One region of the Gordonia sp. 852002-50816_SCH5313054-c genome, then DNA from elsewhere that is predicted to be linked to it. Evidence: predicted binding sites of a transcription regulator. Region 1 holds the regulator's gene; the other holds the start of a gene.
What was found. Region 1 encodes HspR, which represses chaperone genes until heat shock. Its sites were predicted from a motif close to ANNTGAGTNNNNNNNACTCANNT; they were not measured.

Region 1 (8,035 bases):
GCAGATCCAGATGATCGCCATCGGTGGCGCGATCGGAACCGGCCTGTTCATGGGTGCGGGCTCCCGCCTCCACGACGCAGGCCCCGGCCTGTTCATCACCTACGCCGTGTGCGGCGTCTTCGTCTTCTTCATCCTCCGCGCACTCGGCGAACTCGTCCTCCACCGACCCTCATCGGGATCGTTCGTCTCCTACGCGCGCGAATTCTTCGGTGAGAAAACAGCATTCGTCACCGGCTGGCTCTACTTCTTCAACTGGGCCGCCACCGCGATCGTCGACGTCACGGCCGTGGCACTCTACGTGCACTACTGGGGAATGTTCGGGGCGATCCCGCAATGGCTGATCGCGCTCATCGCCCTCTGCATCGTGCTGACCATGAACATCATCTCGGTCAAACTCTTCGGTGAGATGGAATTCTGGGCGTCGATCATCAAGGTCACCGCACTCGTGACGTTCCTCGTCGTCGGAATCGTCTTCCTCGCAGGACGTTTCGACATCGAGGGCGCCTCGACCGGGTTCAGCGTCATCTCCGACAACGGCGGAATGTTCCCCACGGGATTGTTCTCGTTGGTGATCGTGACGTCGGGCGTCATCTTTGCCTATGCCGCAGTCGAATTGGTCGGCACCGCTGCGGGTGAGACCGCCGAGCCGGCGAAAGTGATGCCGCGAGCGATCAACTCGGTGATCCTGCGTATCGCCGTGTTCTACGTGGGGTCCCTGATCGTTCTCGCCCTGCTACTTCCCTACACCACCTACAAGGCCGACGAGAGTCCGTTCGTCACCTTCTTCTCGAAGATCGGCGTACCGGCGGCGGGCGGGATCATGAACCTCGTCGTGCTCACTGCGGCGATGTCGAGTCTCAACGCAGGCCTGTACTCGACGGGCCGCACCCTGCGCTCCATGGCGCTCAACGGAACTGCACCGTCATTCACCGGCAAGATGAACAGGAACGGCGTTCCGTTCGGTGGCATCGCGCTGACAGGAGCGCTGACCTTCCTCGGTGTCATCCTCAACCTGTTCGTTCCCGAAGACGCCTTCAACATCGCGCTCGACCTCTCCGCACTCGGAATCATCTCCACGTGGGCGATGATCGTCGCCTGTCAGATCCAGCTGTACCGGTGGGAGAAGAAGGGCATACTCACACGGCCTTCATTCCGACTCCCGGGCACGCCGTACACCAGCTACGCCACCCTGATCTTCCTCGCGGCGGTGGTCGTCCTGATGTGTTACGACGACATCTGGAATCTCATCGCGATCATCGTCGGAGCGCCACTGCTGGTCGCGGGCTGGTATGCCTGCCGGTCGAAGGTGCTGGCACTCGCGGCGCAGCGCCAGGGCTACACCGGCGAATACCCCGTCATGCCCGAGCCTCCGGTTCCGGAAGGCCCCGAGGACAAATAGCAGTTCTTTTCGTACGACGCCCCTCACGCCTGGCCGTGGGGGGCGTCGTCGACGTTGTACACACGTAGAGCGTTGTCGCGGAGGACCTTTCGCAAGAGATCGTCTCCCCACGGACTGAGTACGTCGAGGAGTGCGCCGACGACCATCGACATGGTCGCATTGGGCCGGTCGAGGGGAAAGTTGGACCCGAAGAGAAGTCGTTCCGATCCGAAATGGCTCACCATGTGCCCGATGAGGGGACCGATCATCTCGGCGAGGGTCTTCCGGCTCCCGATGTTGCCATGGGGGTCGTGTCCGTAACCGAGAATCGGCATCGCCAATCCGGACAGCTTCATCACGATATTCGGTTGCGCGGCAAGGCTCACCACCCGCTCATGCCACAGGCGCATGATGTCTGCACGCGCCGCGGCAGTGTTGCCGGTCCGCACACCCATCGGTCCGAAAACACCCACCGGCGCTCCGATGTGGTCGACGACGACCGTGGCCTCGGGATACTCGCGCGCCAAACTGATCACGTCGTAGAGCTGATGTGAATAGACAAACGCCTCCAACACCAGGCCCCGACGCACCGCCTCACCGAAGCCGCGTAGTGCGGACGTCGACGCCAGCAGACCATCATCCGGCGTCGAATCACGGACGCGTGGATCGGGATGGCGTGCTGCAAGCACTCGGACTGCGCGCACGAGAGGCGTGATGTCGAGTTGTGCGTCGAGTTGCGTCGCAAAGTTGGGCGAACTCGGATCGCCGTGCACGATGATCGCTCCCAGCCGCGGGGCACCGTCGCGACCGAAGGGAAGCCCGATTGTGTAGCGGGTTTCCGATAGTTCCTCGGCCTCGACGTCGGAAATCATGTCGATGTCGCCCGCGTATGCCCGCCAGTGGGAATCGGCGACGATGACGGTGTCGATCGCGGCGCCTGCGACCGTGGGCACTCCCGCGATGTCTTTGACATAGTGTTCGGTCTCGTAGGGGCGCGCGATGACCGACGGCGTCAGAACGTATTCTCTGTCGGCCTGCGAGACCAGCAGGGTGAATGCGCGTTCGCCGAGCCACGGCGTGAGTCGTCGTACCCGCGCGAGGCCCTTTGCCCGCCAAGGAGTCTGACGCGGATTCCATTGCAACATATGCGCGTCGACGATTCCCGGAAGCACGTTTTCCAGGGAGACCACAAGTACAGGATCCCACATCCTGCATATTTTTGGATCAATTGGCTGTCTGGAAGGTGCGGATTCTTTCCACTGACACACCTTTCGCCGCCTCGGGCACCCCGCGCCGACGAGGGGGCAGAATAAGGAGGTTGTCGACGAGGCCACACGATCGGAGGTGAGCATGGGCGGGCACTCGCGCCACGCGCTGCACCACGTGCGTCAGGTCATCGGACGCGACCCCGACGCGTTCACGCGCGGCGTCTTCACGCGCCTTTTTGCTCTCGATCCCGACCTTCGCGACCTTTTTCCCGCGCAGATGTCGCATCTGCGTGAGGCGTTCTTCGGAGTGATCGACCACGCCCTCGAAGTGATTCCGGCCGACGACGGCCACACCGACCTCGTCGAACTGCTCGCACAGCTCGGGCGCGATCACCGCAAGTTCGGCGTGCTGCCTGCGCACTACCCCCTGATGTGCACCGCGCTCATCGGTGAGTTCCGCGCGCTGCTCGACGGCTACTGGGACGGCGACACCGAGGAGACAGTCACCCAGGCGATGATGTTGACCACCGGCGTGATGCGAGGTGCGGCCGAGATGGCGTCCGGGCCGCCGACCTGGACCGCGCAGGTGGTCGAGAAGTATCGGATCACCCGCGACCTCGCCGTCGTGCGGCTCGTCAGCGCCGATCCGCTGCGCTTTTCGGTCGGGCAGTACCTCGAGGTGGCAATTCCGCAATGGCCGCACGAGTGGCGGCATCTCTCGCCTGCGATTCCACCCAATGACGATGGCGAGATCGAATTCCACGTCCGCGCCGTTCCCGGTGGCGTCGTGAGTTCTGCGATCGTGTCGACGACGCGCGTCGGCGATGTCTGGAAGCTGGCGCAGCACCACGGAACACTGCACATCGAACGGGACCACGACGTCCTCATGGTCGCGGGCGGTACCGGACTCGCTCCGCTGCGCGCGCTGCTGATCGAGATGTCGAAGCGGGCCGACTCGCCGTCGACGCACATCTTCTACGGCATGCGCTACCCCGGCGAACTCTACGATCTGGCGGTGCTGGCGCGCATCGCGTCGACCAATCCCTGGCTGCGCGTTACTGCGGTGTCGCAGGAGACCGACGACCCGTGGTGGTTGAACTCGATCGCATCACCCGAGGAACTCGGCGTCGATCACCGGATCGGTGTGCTGCCAGATGTTGTTGCGGCAGAGACAGATTGGAGCGGCCATCAGGCGCTCGTCGTCGGCTCTCCGCAGATGGTGACGGCCACGCGTCGTCGACTCATCATCGCCGGCGTGCGGGCGAGCAGAATCCAATCCGATCCCGTGTTCTGACGGCGCCACAGCGACCTCAGTTCTCGCCTGTCCCCTGCCCTTGCTCGCCGCCGCCTTCGGACTGCCCGGGCACGGTGACAGTGACCGTGGAGGTCTCGGTGACCGTCGCGGTCTCTGTCTCGGTACCCGCCGGGGCTTCCACCGTCCTGGTGACCGTCGGCGGTCGGACCGTCGTCGTGCGGACCTCGCTCCTGGTCTCGGTCTGCGTTTCGGTGACGGCGTCGCCCTCGCGCGTGACGGTTGCCTGTTGCGGGGTGTCGGTGACCGTCACCGTGGACGGCGTGGTGTTCGGTGTGGCGCTCTCGTTGTCGTTGCTGGCGTGCAGTGCGGTCAGCCCGATTGCGCCGAGTAGCACGGCGACCCCGATCGCCGCGCCCAGCGCCCACCAGCGCAGCCCTGTCGCATCGCGAGGAGCGCGCGTGGGTGCTGCGGCGGCATACGCGACCTGTTCCGAGTCGCCTGCCGGCAACACCGTCGTCTTCGCCGGGGTGGCGGCAGCGCCCGCGGCAAGAGCGAGAGCAGGCATCTCGGCAATCGACACCGGGCGTGTGACCGCATATTCGAGCGCAGGCGCAACGCCGGGCAATTCCGCGCCCGACCCGGTGCAGACGACGGAGCTCAACCGGGAGCCGCCATCGGCGTCGAGGATCAGTCGGGCGACATCGTCGGCGCCCTGTGCATCGGTGACCGGAATCCCCTCGAGCGTCGAGTTGTCGCGGGTGTCGAGCAGCTGGCCGGTGGTGTTGTCGACGAGCGCCACGCACACGCCGTCGGCGGGCTCGCCTGTGCGTGCAAGGTTCACCACAGCCGTCACGCCTGCCCCGCCCGGAGACGAGCGCGCGACGGCGAGCATGGCGCCCGCGATGTCGTCGACGCTGGTGATCCGGTACCAGGGCGGCGTCGACGGTCCGGGCGTGAAGGCCTGCGCGAGATAGTTGCGGGTGCTCGGACGCGAGCAGGAAACGATGAGGTGATCGACCTCGAACGGGACCGACTCGACCAGTTCCGTGATGGCCGCGGCCGCCGATTCGGGGAGGTAATCGGGCAGATCGACGAGATTGCTGGCCGCGATCTCGTCTGCACCGCCGGCGCCGGAGCGAATGACGACCGACGCGATCTCGTCGCCGACAACAGACACGCCCAGGGACACCGGCCCTGTCGGCCCTGCGCCTGATGCCTGCGTCCCGGTCGGCTGTGTCACCGTTGACTCCCCACGTTGCTGTGAGAAGTCAGCCTAACGTGTGCTCCCCGGCGGCCAACCGGCCGTCGGGGAGCATGGGTAGAAAACAGCGTCTGATCAGTCTTTGCGCTTGGTGCGTCGTGGTTGCCAGACGACCAACGCGCTCGTGCGTGGGACCGGCACCAACTCGCCACCGCGGCGACCGGACTGCTCGACTTGGCTCTGCAGTTCACCGACTCGCTGTTGGAGCGCGTCGACCTGATTGGTGAGGTCGATGATGCGCTTGATGCCCGCGAGGTTGACGCCTTCCTCCTGCGAGAGACGTTGGATCTCTCTCAGGAGTTCGACGTCGCGCGGCGAGTAGCGGCGTCCGCCTCCCGTCGTGCGTTGCGGCGTGACGAGTCCGAGCCGGTCATACGTGCGCAGTGTCTGCGCATGCATCCCTGCCAGTTCGGCGGCGACCGAGATCATGAACGTCGCGCTCGAATCCTCGAAGTCTCGACTCGCCATGGCTCATCGCCCCCATCCTGCACGGGGGTCGAATCCGCTCGCCTTCTCTGCCTCGGCGTACTTCTTGAGTGCCTCGGTCGCGGAGTCGTCGAGTGTGCCCGGCACCTCGACCTTCACGGTGACCAACAGGTCGCCCGCGCCTCCGGAACGCTTCGGCACACCACGTCCACGGACACGCAAAGTGCGTCCGTCTGTGGTGTTCGGCGGGATCTTGACTCCCACCGACCCCTCGAGCGTCGGCACGGAAACCGTTGCACCGAGCACCAATTCGGAGAAGCTGACCGGCAGCTGAACCTTGAGGTCGTTGCCGCTGCGGGTGAAGATCTTGTCGGCGGTCACGTGGACGACCACATAAAGGTCGCCCGACGGTGCACCGCGTCGGCCCGCTTCGCCCTGGCCTGCCAACCGAATTCGTTGTCCGTCTTCGACGCCTGCCGGGATACGCACGTTGATGGTGCGCGCCCTGACCTTCACGCCGGAGCCGTCGCAGTCGCTACACGGATCGTCGATCCGCGATCCCGTGCCCTGGCAATCCTGGCACGGCTCACTGAAACCGAACGCGCCCTGATTGCGGCTCACCAGCCCGGATCCGTTGCAGGTCGGGCAGACTCGCGGACTAGTACCCGGCTTGGCGCCACTTCCGTGGCATGTCGTACAGGGGGCCGGGCTTGTTACGCGGAGCGGTACGGTCGTACCGACCGCAGCATCCTTGAACGACAGCGTCGTCTCGGTCTCGAGATCGTTGCCGCGACGCGGCCGCGTTGCCGTCGATGAGCGCGACGAACCTCCGCGGTTGAACAGATCGCCGAACAAGTCGCCGAAGCCGCCGCTCGATTCACCTCCGCCACCGAACAGGTCGCCGAGGTCGCCGATGTTGAAATCGGCACCGTTGCTCGTCGAATAACGAGTCCCGCCGCCGCCGGGGAACCCTCCCGGGAAACCGTTTCCGCCGCCGCGGAATTGACCGCCGGCGAACATGGCACGGGTCTCGTCGTACTCCTTACGCTTGTCGGCGTCGGAGAGCACGCTGTGGGCTTCAGACACCCGCTTGAATCGTTCTTCGGCTTCCTTGTCTCCCGGATTGGCATCGGGATGCAGCTCGCGAGCGAGCTTGCGGTAAGCCTTCTTGATCTCTTCAGCCGAAGCGTCAGAAGCAACGCCCAGGTCCTTGTAGAAGTCGTGTTCGAGCCATTCTCGTTGTGGAGCCACCAGACGTCACCTCCTTCGTAGTTGTGTGAAGTTGTCTGGTCTTGAGTTGTGAAAAAGTCGTGGGTTGTGGCGTCCTGTTGCGCCGACGGCGCGCCGCGTCATCTCACGCGACGCGCCGTCGGAGCATATGCAGGTGATTATTGTGCACCACTGTGACCGGTCGTACTCGGCTGTGCCGAGGGATCGGTCTGCGGGTCCGGGTCGGTCACGGTGACCATCGCCGTGCGGATCACCTTGTCGCCGAGCCGATAACCGCCGCGGTAGACCGCGCCGATGACGGGTTCCGTTCCGCTGCCGTCATTTTGGACGGCCTCGTGCAGTTCCGGATCAAACGGATCGCCCGGCGCACCGAACTTCGCCAATCCCTCTGCGTCGAGTGTGGCGATCAGCTTGTCGGCCACACCCTTGAGCGGTCCGCTCTCGAGATCGCCGTGCTCGCGGGCACGGTCGAGGTCGTCGAGAACCGGTAGCAGCTTGTCGATCAGGATCTGCTTGCCGTAGGCGACGCGTCCCTGCTTCTCTTCTTCGGTTCGCCGCTTGTAGTTGGCGAACTGTGCGCGTTCACGCTGCAGGGCGGCGGTCAGTTCGGCCACCTCGGCCGAGTTTCCGCCGGTCGCCTCTTCCGAACCCGACGCGGGGTCGGCGGTCGGTTCGACCGTCGACTCCACGTCGACTGCTGCGGTGTCTGCCGCAGTCGTGTCGAGCTCGGGCTCCGGTGAGGTCACTTGGTGTCCCCGGAGTTCGGCTCGTCGACAACCTCTGCGTCGACGACGTCGCTGTCGGCGTCTGCGGTGGCACCCTCGGCGGATGCGCCGTTCTGCGACTCAGCAGCAGATGCTGCATAGATCGCCTGGCCCATCTCCTGGGACTCCGCGGACAGCTTCTCGATCGCGCTCTTGATCGCCGAGATATCGGTGCCCTTCAGGGCATCGTTGGCCTCGGAGATCGCGGCGTTGACCTTGTCCTTGACCTCGCCGGGAACCTTGTCCTCGTTGTCCTTGAGGAACTTCTCGGTCTGGTTGACCAGCGACTCGGCCTGGTTGCGGGTCTCGGCCTCCTCGCGACGCTTGCGGTCCTCTTCTGCGTGGGCCTCTGCGTCCTTGATCATCCGGTCGATCTCGTCCTTGCTCAGGCCCGAGCCCTCCTGGATGCGGATGGAGTTCTCCTTGCCGGTGCCCTTGTCCTTCGCGGTGACGTGCACGATGCCGTTGGCGTCGATGTCGAAGGTCACCTCGATCTGCGGAACACCCTGCGGC
Region 2 (8,035 bases), on a different contig from region 1:
CCGATCTCGTACATTTCGAGCGGTGATAGCTCGAGGCCGGGCGTCTCAGGGAGACACAAGCCTTCGTGTTTCGACCGGTGGTACACCCGAGCTGTCCACTCGCGAATTATCGACTCAAGCTCGGCGACGTAGTAGAACGCTTGACTCTCAATGTCTTCACCGCGGTGATAGACGTCGGGTCCCTTGTAGCCCGGCAGTTGCTGAAGCAGGCCGAGCCGAATGGTCTTGAAGAAGCGTTCGACAGTTGGCTTGTCTGACGCCTTCTTTACGATCGCAGGCTGAATCGAGATTCCGAGTCGCGCACAGGCGGATCTGACATGGTGCGAGAGGTAGATCTTGCCATGGTCAACAACGATTGACTCGGGTAGGCAGCCTGGGATGCTCGGAGTGGCATCGTCTGCGGTCGGGTCGTCGCGTTCGATTGCGATCGAACTAGGCACGCCGTGAAACGGCCACGCTCCGTCGTCGACCGGTTCTTGGGGCGTGACCGACTGGTGTAACACATTGGCCACGTCGATTGCCTTGGTTGAAATCGGGGTCAGGCGCAGACCGACAATGCAGCGTGTATAGAGGTCTTGCGCCACAGTGAGTTCGACCGGCACCCAACGCAGCGTGATCGGCTCCATCGCGAACACGTCGAGGCGCGTTGTGTCGAGTACGAAGTACTCTCCGGGGCGCGTGGCGCGCAAACGGCCATACGGGGCCTCCGGCCGGTCGGCGGCGATTCGCCGTGCCTTTCCGCTGCCAAATGAATAGCGACCCTTGGAGAGCTCGTCCAGCCAGCGGTAGGCGGTCGCATTGGATGGGGTGGGCGCCAGATCGGCGCCACACCGCTCGGTCAGCAGATTGTTGGCCTGGTCGATTACTATGTTTCTGCTGGGTGTGGATTCGCGTGTGTACCGATTGAGTACGTCGAGGCACGCCTCCCGCCAGAGTGGGTCGATCGGCGAGCGCTGCTTCCTTGCTTCGACGAGGCCGGCTGGTCCTGACTCTTGATACGCCTTCACCCAGCGTTTGACGGTGCGGTCAGACATGTTGTGTGCGAGAGCGACCGTTTCGGAGCTGCGACCGATAGAGTCGCCGCTGTTGTGATGCATCTCCAGTACTGCTTCGACGACGGCGAGCCGTGCGTTGTAAGTCTCTTGCTGTTTCTTCGTAAGATTCGAAAGCAGTTGTCCGGACGTCTCGCAGGGCCTGCGAGGTGCGTCGAGCGGCTGAGAAGACCTCACGAGGTGTGGAGTGCTCACCGCTCGTGTGCCGCGATCCGATTCGACTATCGACCGACTGTCGCTGATCTCGACTATGCGGACCACGGATCCGTCGATCCACACCCGATCGCCAACAGCAAGTCGATAAGTGTTGCTCATACGGCCTCGGCTCGATGGATCAAGGTGTTGTCGCCGAATGGCCGGGTGAGATCGGCCGTGAAGGTGCCCGTCCACAGAAGCTCGAGGACGATGTGTCGAGGCCGTGCAATCCGCTCGGCTGCGAGTGTGGCTTCAGCGTGCGCGATTGAGAGCTCCTCTGGAAATCGTTCGAGCACCGTCTGGAACAGGGCCGCGCGCGACTCGCGGCGAGCCTGAGAAGCGAATCTGATGTTGTTGATCAACGCCGAGTCCTCGCCGGTCCAAACCTCATAATCGGCGGAGAGGCGCTTGGACACCACCTTGGTCCACGTGAACACGGCCTTGACCTCGTCTTTCTGCGCGATTCGTGGATTCTTGACGTCCACGACCAAATATGACCCATCAGCCCGCGTCAGTAGGAGATCGGGACAGTGGCGTCGGCCGGTACCTCTGTCGTCGCCGGTGATCCAGAAAGGTTGCGCCGTGATCCAAACGACTTCGGGATCGAAGTCGGCAAGCAAGATGCGGTCGCGTTCGAGAAGGCTTTCGTAAACCACGTGGTCGGCTGTTGTACGGGTCCAAAAAAGACCTGGATAGTGGCGTTGGCCGGCGTGGGACGGTGGCAGGCGCACTGGCTGGGCTCGGGCCATCGAGCTGATCGAGTGATCCCTGACCTGACTGATGGTCTCGTCACCGGCTTCGGTAACGAAGCGAATCTCGGTCGCACCGATCTGATCAGGCATTTTGCTATCGTGCCGCATGACAGCCCGATGAGAACGATGACACGCCTATGACAAGCCGATGAGAAAATGACACGTTCGGTGAGAAGCTACACCGCCTCAGGCGAAATCTGCCCGGGAACAAACATCCTGCCACCCAGGTTGAGTCCATCAGACTGAACTTTGGAGGTTAAATGTCTGACACGTATTCAGTGCCCGTCCTCTTCGTTCCTGATCTGGTCGTCCTGCCCGGCATGGTTGTGCCGGTGCCTCTCGACGACGCTGCTCAGGCGACAGTGGACGCGGCCCGGGCCAGTGAGTCCGGAAAACTGCTGGTCGCTCCCCGCCTGGACGACCGGTATCCCACCTATGGCGTTCTGGCGTCGATCGTGCAGGTCGGGCGTATGCCCGGCGGTGTGCAAGCTGCCGTCGTCAAGGGCGAAACGCGCGCCCACATCGGCACCGGAACCACCGGCCACGGCAACGCACTGTGGGTCGAGGTAACCGAGGTCGACGACGTCGAGGCGACGCCCGAGACCAAGGCGCTGGCCGCCGAGTACAAGAAGCTCGTACTGGCCATGCTGCAACGTCGTGAGGCGTGGCAGATCATCGACGCGGTCAACAAGATGACCGACCCGTCGGATCTCGCCGACACGTCGGGCTACTCGTCGTGGCTCGACGACGTCCAGAAGCGACAGCTCCTCGAGACGCCGGATGTCGGTGAACGACTGCAACTGCTGATCGACTGGACCAGCGAGCACATCGCCGAGACCGAGGTCTCCGACAAGATCGCCGACGACGTCCGCAACGGGATGGAGAAGCAGCAGAAGGAATTCCTGCTTCGCCAGCAACTCGCCGCAATCCGAAAGGAACTCGGTGAGGACGAGCCCGACGGTGCCGACGACTATCGCGGTCGCGTCGAAACGGCCGATCTTCCCGACAACGTGCGCGAAGCCGCACTGCGTGAGGTCGGCAAACTCGAGCGCGCCAGCGACCAGTCACCCGAAACCGGTTGGATCAGAACATGGTTGGACACCGTGCTCGATCTGCCGTGGAGCGTCACCACCGAGGATTCGACAGACATCAAGGGTGCCCGCGAGATCCTCGACGCCGATCACCACGGTCTCGACGACGTGAAAGATCGCATCGTCGAATATCTGGCGGTGCGTGCCCGACGTGCCGAGCGCAAGCTGCAGGTCGTCGGCGGACGTGGTTCCGGTGCCGTGATGGTGCTGGCCGGTCCTCCCGGTGTCGGCAAGACGTCGCTGGGTGAGTCGGTTGCCCGTGCGCTGGGGCGCAAGTTCGTGCGCGTCGCTCTCGGCGGTGTGCGCGACGAGGCTGAGATCCGCGGTCACCGTCGTACCTATGTCGGCGCACTGCCCGGACGCATCGTGCGTGCCATCGGCGAAGCGGGATCGATGAATCCCGTTGTGCTGCTGGACGAGATCGACAAGGTTGGCTCCGACTTCCGGGGCGATCCCGCGGCCGCGCTGCTCGAGGTCCTCGACCCCGCGCAGAACCACACGTTCCGCGATCACTACCTCGATCTCGACCTCGACCTGTCCGACGTCGTGTTCCTCGCGACAGCCAACGTCATCGAGAACATCCCGTCGGCCCTGCTCGACCGTATGGAGCTCGTCACGATCGACGGCTACACCGAGGACGACAAGGTTGCCATCGCCCGCGACTTCCTGCTCCCGCGGCAGGAGGAGCGTGCTGCGCTCACCAAGGATGAGGTTTCGGTGACCGAGGATGCGCTGCGGGAGATCGCTGCCAACTACACCCGCGAGCCGGGTGTGCGGCAGTACGAGCGACTGCTCGCCAAGCTGTTCCGCAAGGTTGCGACCAACGTCGAAAGCGGCAAGGCCACAACGCCTGTCACGATCGAGGAGTCCGATCTCAAGGAGTACCTCGGCCGTGCCCGGTTCACGCCGGAGTCCGAAGAGCGTACGGCTGTGCCCGGTGTTGCCACCGGACTTGCCGTGACCGGAATGGGCGGCGACGTGCTGTTCATCGAGGCCAATCGCACCGACACGGGCGAGGGTAAGGGAGGTCTGCAACTGACCGGCCAGCTCGGCGACGTCATGAAGGAGTCCGCGCAGATCGCACTGTCGTACGTCCGTGCACACGCACGCGAACTCGGTGTCGATCCGAAGAACCTGGAGGGCACGATCCACGTGCACGTTCCGGCGGGCGCGGTGCCCAAGGACGGTCCGAGTGCCGGCATCACCATGGTGACAGCCCTGGTGTCGATGGCAACGGGTCGCAAGGTCCGTGCCGAGGTGGGCATGACCGGCGAGGTCACACTCAACGGTCGCGTGCTCCCGATCGGTGGGCTCAAGCAGAAACTGCTTGCGGCACAACGCAACGGGCTGACGCAGGTGTTCATCTCACCGCGCAACGAGGCCGACCTCGATGACGTCCCGGCAGAGATCCTCGACGCCGTCACGGTCACTCCGGTGGCCGACGTTGCCGACGTCGTCGCACAGGCTCTCGAGCCGGTCGCCGACGCCGCGCGGACGGCCGCTTGATCCTGGTCGATCAACCCGACCTCTGATCGGAGATGGGGCGCACCGATTACGGTGCGCCCCATCGTTTTATCCAGAGAACCTCATCGGTGAAACGATCACATGGTCGGCGGCATGAGCACCGTGTCGATCATGTACACCGTGGCGTTTGCGGTCTTGACGCCACCGCAGACGACGCCTGCGTTGTTGACCTTGAGATCGTTGCCCGATCCGGTGACCGTGACATCCTGACCCTCGAGGGTCTTGTGTGTCCCGTCGATCATGTCGGGTGCGATCTGTCCCGAAACGACGTGGTAGGTAAGGATTTTGGTGAGCAGATCCTTATCGGTCTTCAGCTTGTCGATCGTCGCGGCGTCGAGCTTCGCGAAGGCGTCGTCGGTGGGCGCGAAGACGGTGTACTGGCCGTTGTTGAGCGTATCCACCAGGTTCACCTGCGGATTGAGCTGCCCCGACACCGCCTGCGTCAGCGTCTTGAGCATCGGGTTGTGGGATGCCGCAGTGGCAACCGGGTCCATCGCCATACCCTCGACCGAGCCACTACCCGACGGATTGGCCTTCGCGTAGTCGGCACATCCCGGCCCCACGAGCGACGCCGGTTCGGCGGTACCGCTGCTCATCGGCATTGCCGACGACGACATCGGGGCCATCGACGACGTGGCCGAATCCGACGACGAACTGCTGTCGTCAGAGCATCCCGCGATCACTCCCACGGTCAGTACGGCGCCTGCTGCTGCGAGAGTCAGGCGTTGAAATCTGTTGGCTACCATGATCGATCCCATCATTGAGGAACAAACCCACCGTGCTGTGAGTCTCGGAGGGCATTCGCAGGAGACCAGACCCCGGATGGGTGAAAAGAAAAGAAATCTCACGACCCATCCGCACAGGGCACTCGAACGAAGTACTGCAGAAGTCGACGATCGACGAGCTGACTTCGGTGAGGAGTGTGGCCATGGGTCAGCGATCAAAAACGCGTCAGCGATCCGAAATGCGTCGGCCGTTCGAAACGTGGCTTCGTGCTGTGGTTTCCGGCATGCTTGCCGTGTTCGGCGGTATAGCGGCAGGCGAGTTGGCGGCTATTCCCTTGTCTCGCATGGCCTCACCTTTCCAGGCGGTAACCGCATTTCTCGTCGACAACTCACCCGCTCCTGCTCGGGAGTGGGCCATCACGACGTTCGGAACCAACGACAAACCGGCGCTGATGATCGGTGTCGTAATCGCTCTCGCCCTACTCTCGATGCTGGCGGGCATTCTGCAGGTGGCGCGGCCCCCGGCGGGCGTCGTTCTCGTCATCCTCGTGGCGGCGTTCGGCGCATTCGCGGCGGCCACACGTCCCACCGCAGACGCGAGCTACGTGATACCGGCGATCGTCGCGGGTGTGGTCGCTGTCGCGATACTCATCGTGCTCAGTCGTAGATCGCATGTGCCGCAAAAGGTTAGTTCAGGTCCCGATGAAGTACTCGAAAACGCCGACGACACAACGAGTCCCGGAACATCGCGACGTGCCTTCCTTGTCGCGGCAGCGGTCGTGGCAGGGGCATCCGCGGTCTCGCTGGTGATTGCCCGACGGGTCGCCGACGCGGGCGGAGTGATCGCGGAGCGAGCCCGACTCGTGTTGCCCCGCGCAAAGTCTGCTGCGCCACCGATTCCGTCGGGCGTGGACGTCAACGGAGCAACCTCGTTTCTCACCAGCAATGCGAACTTCTATCGCATCGACACGGCCCTGCAGGTCCCGCAGTTGTCGACGTCGGATTGGCGGCTGCGAATCCACGGCATGGTCGATCGCGAGATCACGCTCGACTGGAACGATCTCATGGCGATGTCGGCGCAGGAGCGGATCATCACCCTGACGTGCGTTTCCAATGAGGTCGGCGGCGATCTTGCGAGCAACGCGAGGTGGATCGGCTATCCGATGCGTGACCTTCTCGCGATGGCGAAACCGCACGCCGACGCGGACATGCTGCTCTCGACGAGCGTCGACGGCTGGACGTCTGGCACGCCGCTCGACGCGATCACCGACGGACGTGACGCGATGTTGGCGGTAGGTATGAACGGAACGCCACTGCCACTCGAGCACGGGTATCCCGCTCGGCAGGTCATTCCGGGACTCTACGGCTTCGTCTCTGCCTGCAAATGGGTGATCGATTGGGAGATAACACGATTCGACCAAGCCCAGTCGTACTGGGCGAAGCGTGGCTGGGGCGTGAAAGCGCCCATCAAGACGGCCTCGCGCATCGATACCCCGGCGCCGCTGTCGAATATCGCCGCCGGGCCGGTCGTCGTCGCAGGGACTGCCTGGGCGCAGCACCGGGGCGTGCGCAAGGTCGAGGTGCGCGTCGACGACGGTGAATGGAACACGGCGACGCTCGCGACCGAATACTCGACCGACACCTGGCGACAGTGGAGCTGGACCTGGGGTGCAACGCCCGGAAACCACACGTTGTACTGCCGCGCGACCGACGCCGACGGCAAGACGCAGACCGACCAGCGGGTGGCGCCGATACCCGACGGTGCCACCGGATGGCACAGCCGCGTCGTCCGTGTTGCCTAGCGCAGGGTCACTTGCGAGACGTCCTGCACAAACACGAACGACGCGGCTGTGCTTTTGCTGTTCGGCTCAGCCGACCTTCAGTGCCAGTGCCTTCTTGCGACGAGTGAGCACGCCCGCTGCGCCTGCCGCGGACGCGACCAGCGCGGCAATGCCTGCACCCTCACGTGAGAGGGGATGCTTCACGACGGCGTCGACGGAGTAGCGTCCCGGCCCGGTCAGAGCCAGTGCGGCAGAGGCGAGTCCGAGCACGGCCGGGTACTCGAAGCCGCCCTCCTGGGCGAAGAATCCGCTGGGACGGTGCACGTCGGCGGCGGCGATCATCGCCGCGGCGCCTGCCGCTGCTGCCACGCGGGTGCCGACGCCGAGCGCGACGAGTCCACCGGCGGCCTCGCTGACGCCCGCGGCTACGGCCGACGTCTTGGCGGGCTCGAAGCCCATGTGCTGCATGCCCGCGGTCGTCCCGTCGATTCCGGGGCCGCCGAACCAGCCGAGCAGCTTCTGGGCTCCGTGCGCGAACAGGGTGGCGCCCACGGCGACGCGCAGGGTCAGCAGACCGGCATCGAGCGCGCGGGAGTTGGTTGTCTTCTTCGACATTGTTCTTAACCTTCCTACAGATATGTCCTAAGAGGACTGTAGTCCGCTTAGCGTCGAGCGGCCACGTGTCGCTGGTCACGCAGCCATCGCGGGCGTCGGCGGGCGTCGCGCAAGGTTCATGCGAGTAGGTTCCGTGCGCATGCGGGCGGTCGTAGGCTGGCCATTGAGAAGTTTTGATTGTGAAGTTGCCATTGCGATCGCGAGGAGCCGAGATGCCCGACCTGCCCGAGATCACCGACGCCGAGATGCAGACGATTCTCGAGTACGCCCAGCCGTACACGGTGTCAATCCTCCGTTCGG

Region 2: lon (endopeptidase La) is a predicted target of HspR. The motif match lies at 2,226-2,248, and genes of this name have one in related genera.

What each region holds. Positions count from the first base shown of each region.
Region 1 is NZ_LZTE01000055.1:100,009-108,043, forward strand. It holds gene A5788_RS13305 (amino acid permease) at 1-1,399, shown strand, start outside; gene A5788_RS13310 (amidohydrolase family protein) at 1,423-2,586, opposite strand; gene A5788_RS13315 (FAD-binding oxidoreductase) at 2,729-3,880, shown strand; gene A5788_RS13320 (hypothetical protein) at 3,897-5,081, opposite strand; gene A5788_RS13325 (heat shock protein transcriptional repressor HspR) at 5,178-5,570, opposite strand; gene dnaJ (molecular chaperone DnaJ) at 5,574-6,779, opposite strand; gene grpE (nucleotide exchange factor GrpE) at 6,917-7,504, opposite strand; gene dnaK (molecular chaperone DnaK) at 7,501-8,035, opposite strand, start outside.
Region 2 is NZ_LZTE01000069.1:4,678-12,712, reverse strand. It holds gene A5788_RS18600 (helix-turn-helix domain-containing protein) at 1-1,367, opposite strand, end outside; gene A5788_RS18595 (TnsA-like heteromeric transposase endonuclease subunit) at 1,364-1,996, opposite strand; gene lon (endopeptidase La) at 2,260-4,596, shown strand; gene A5788_RS18585 (fasciclin domain-containing protein) at 4,692-5,360, opposite strand; gene A5788_RS18580 (molybdopterin-dependent oxidoreductase) at 5,579-7,141, shown strand; gene A5788_RS18575 (DoxX family protein) at 7,208-7,735, opposite strand; gene A5788_RS18570 (hypothetical protein) at 7,948-8,035, shown strand, end outside.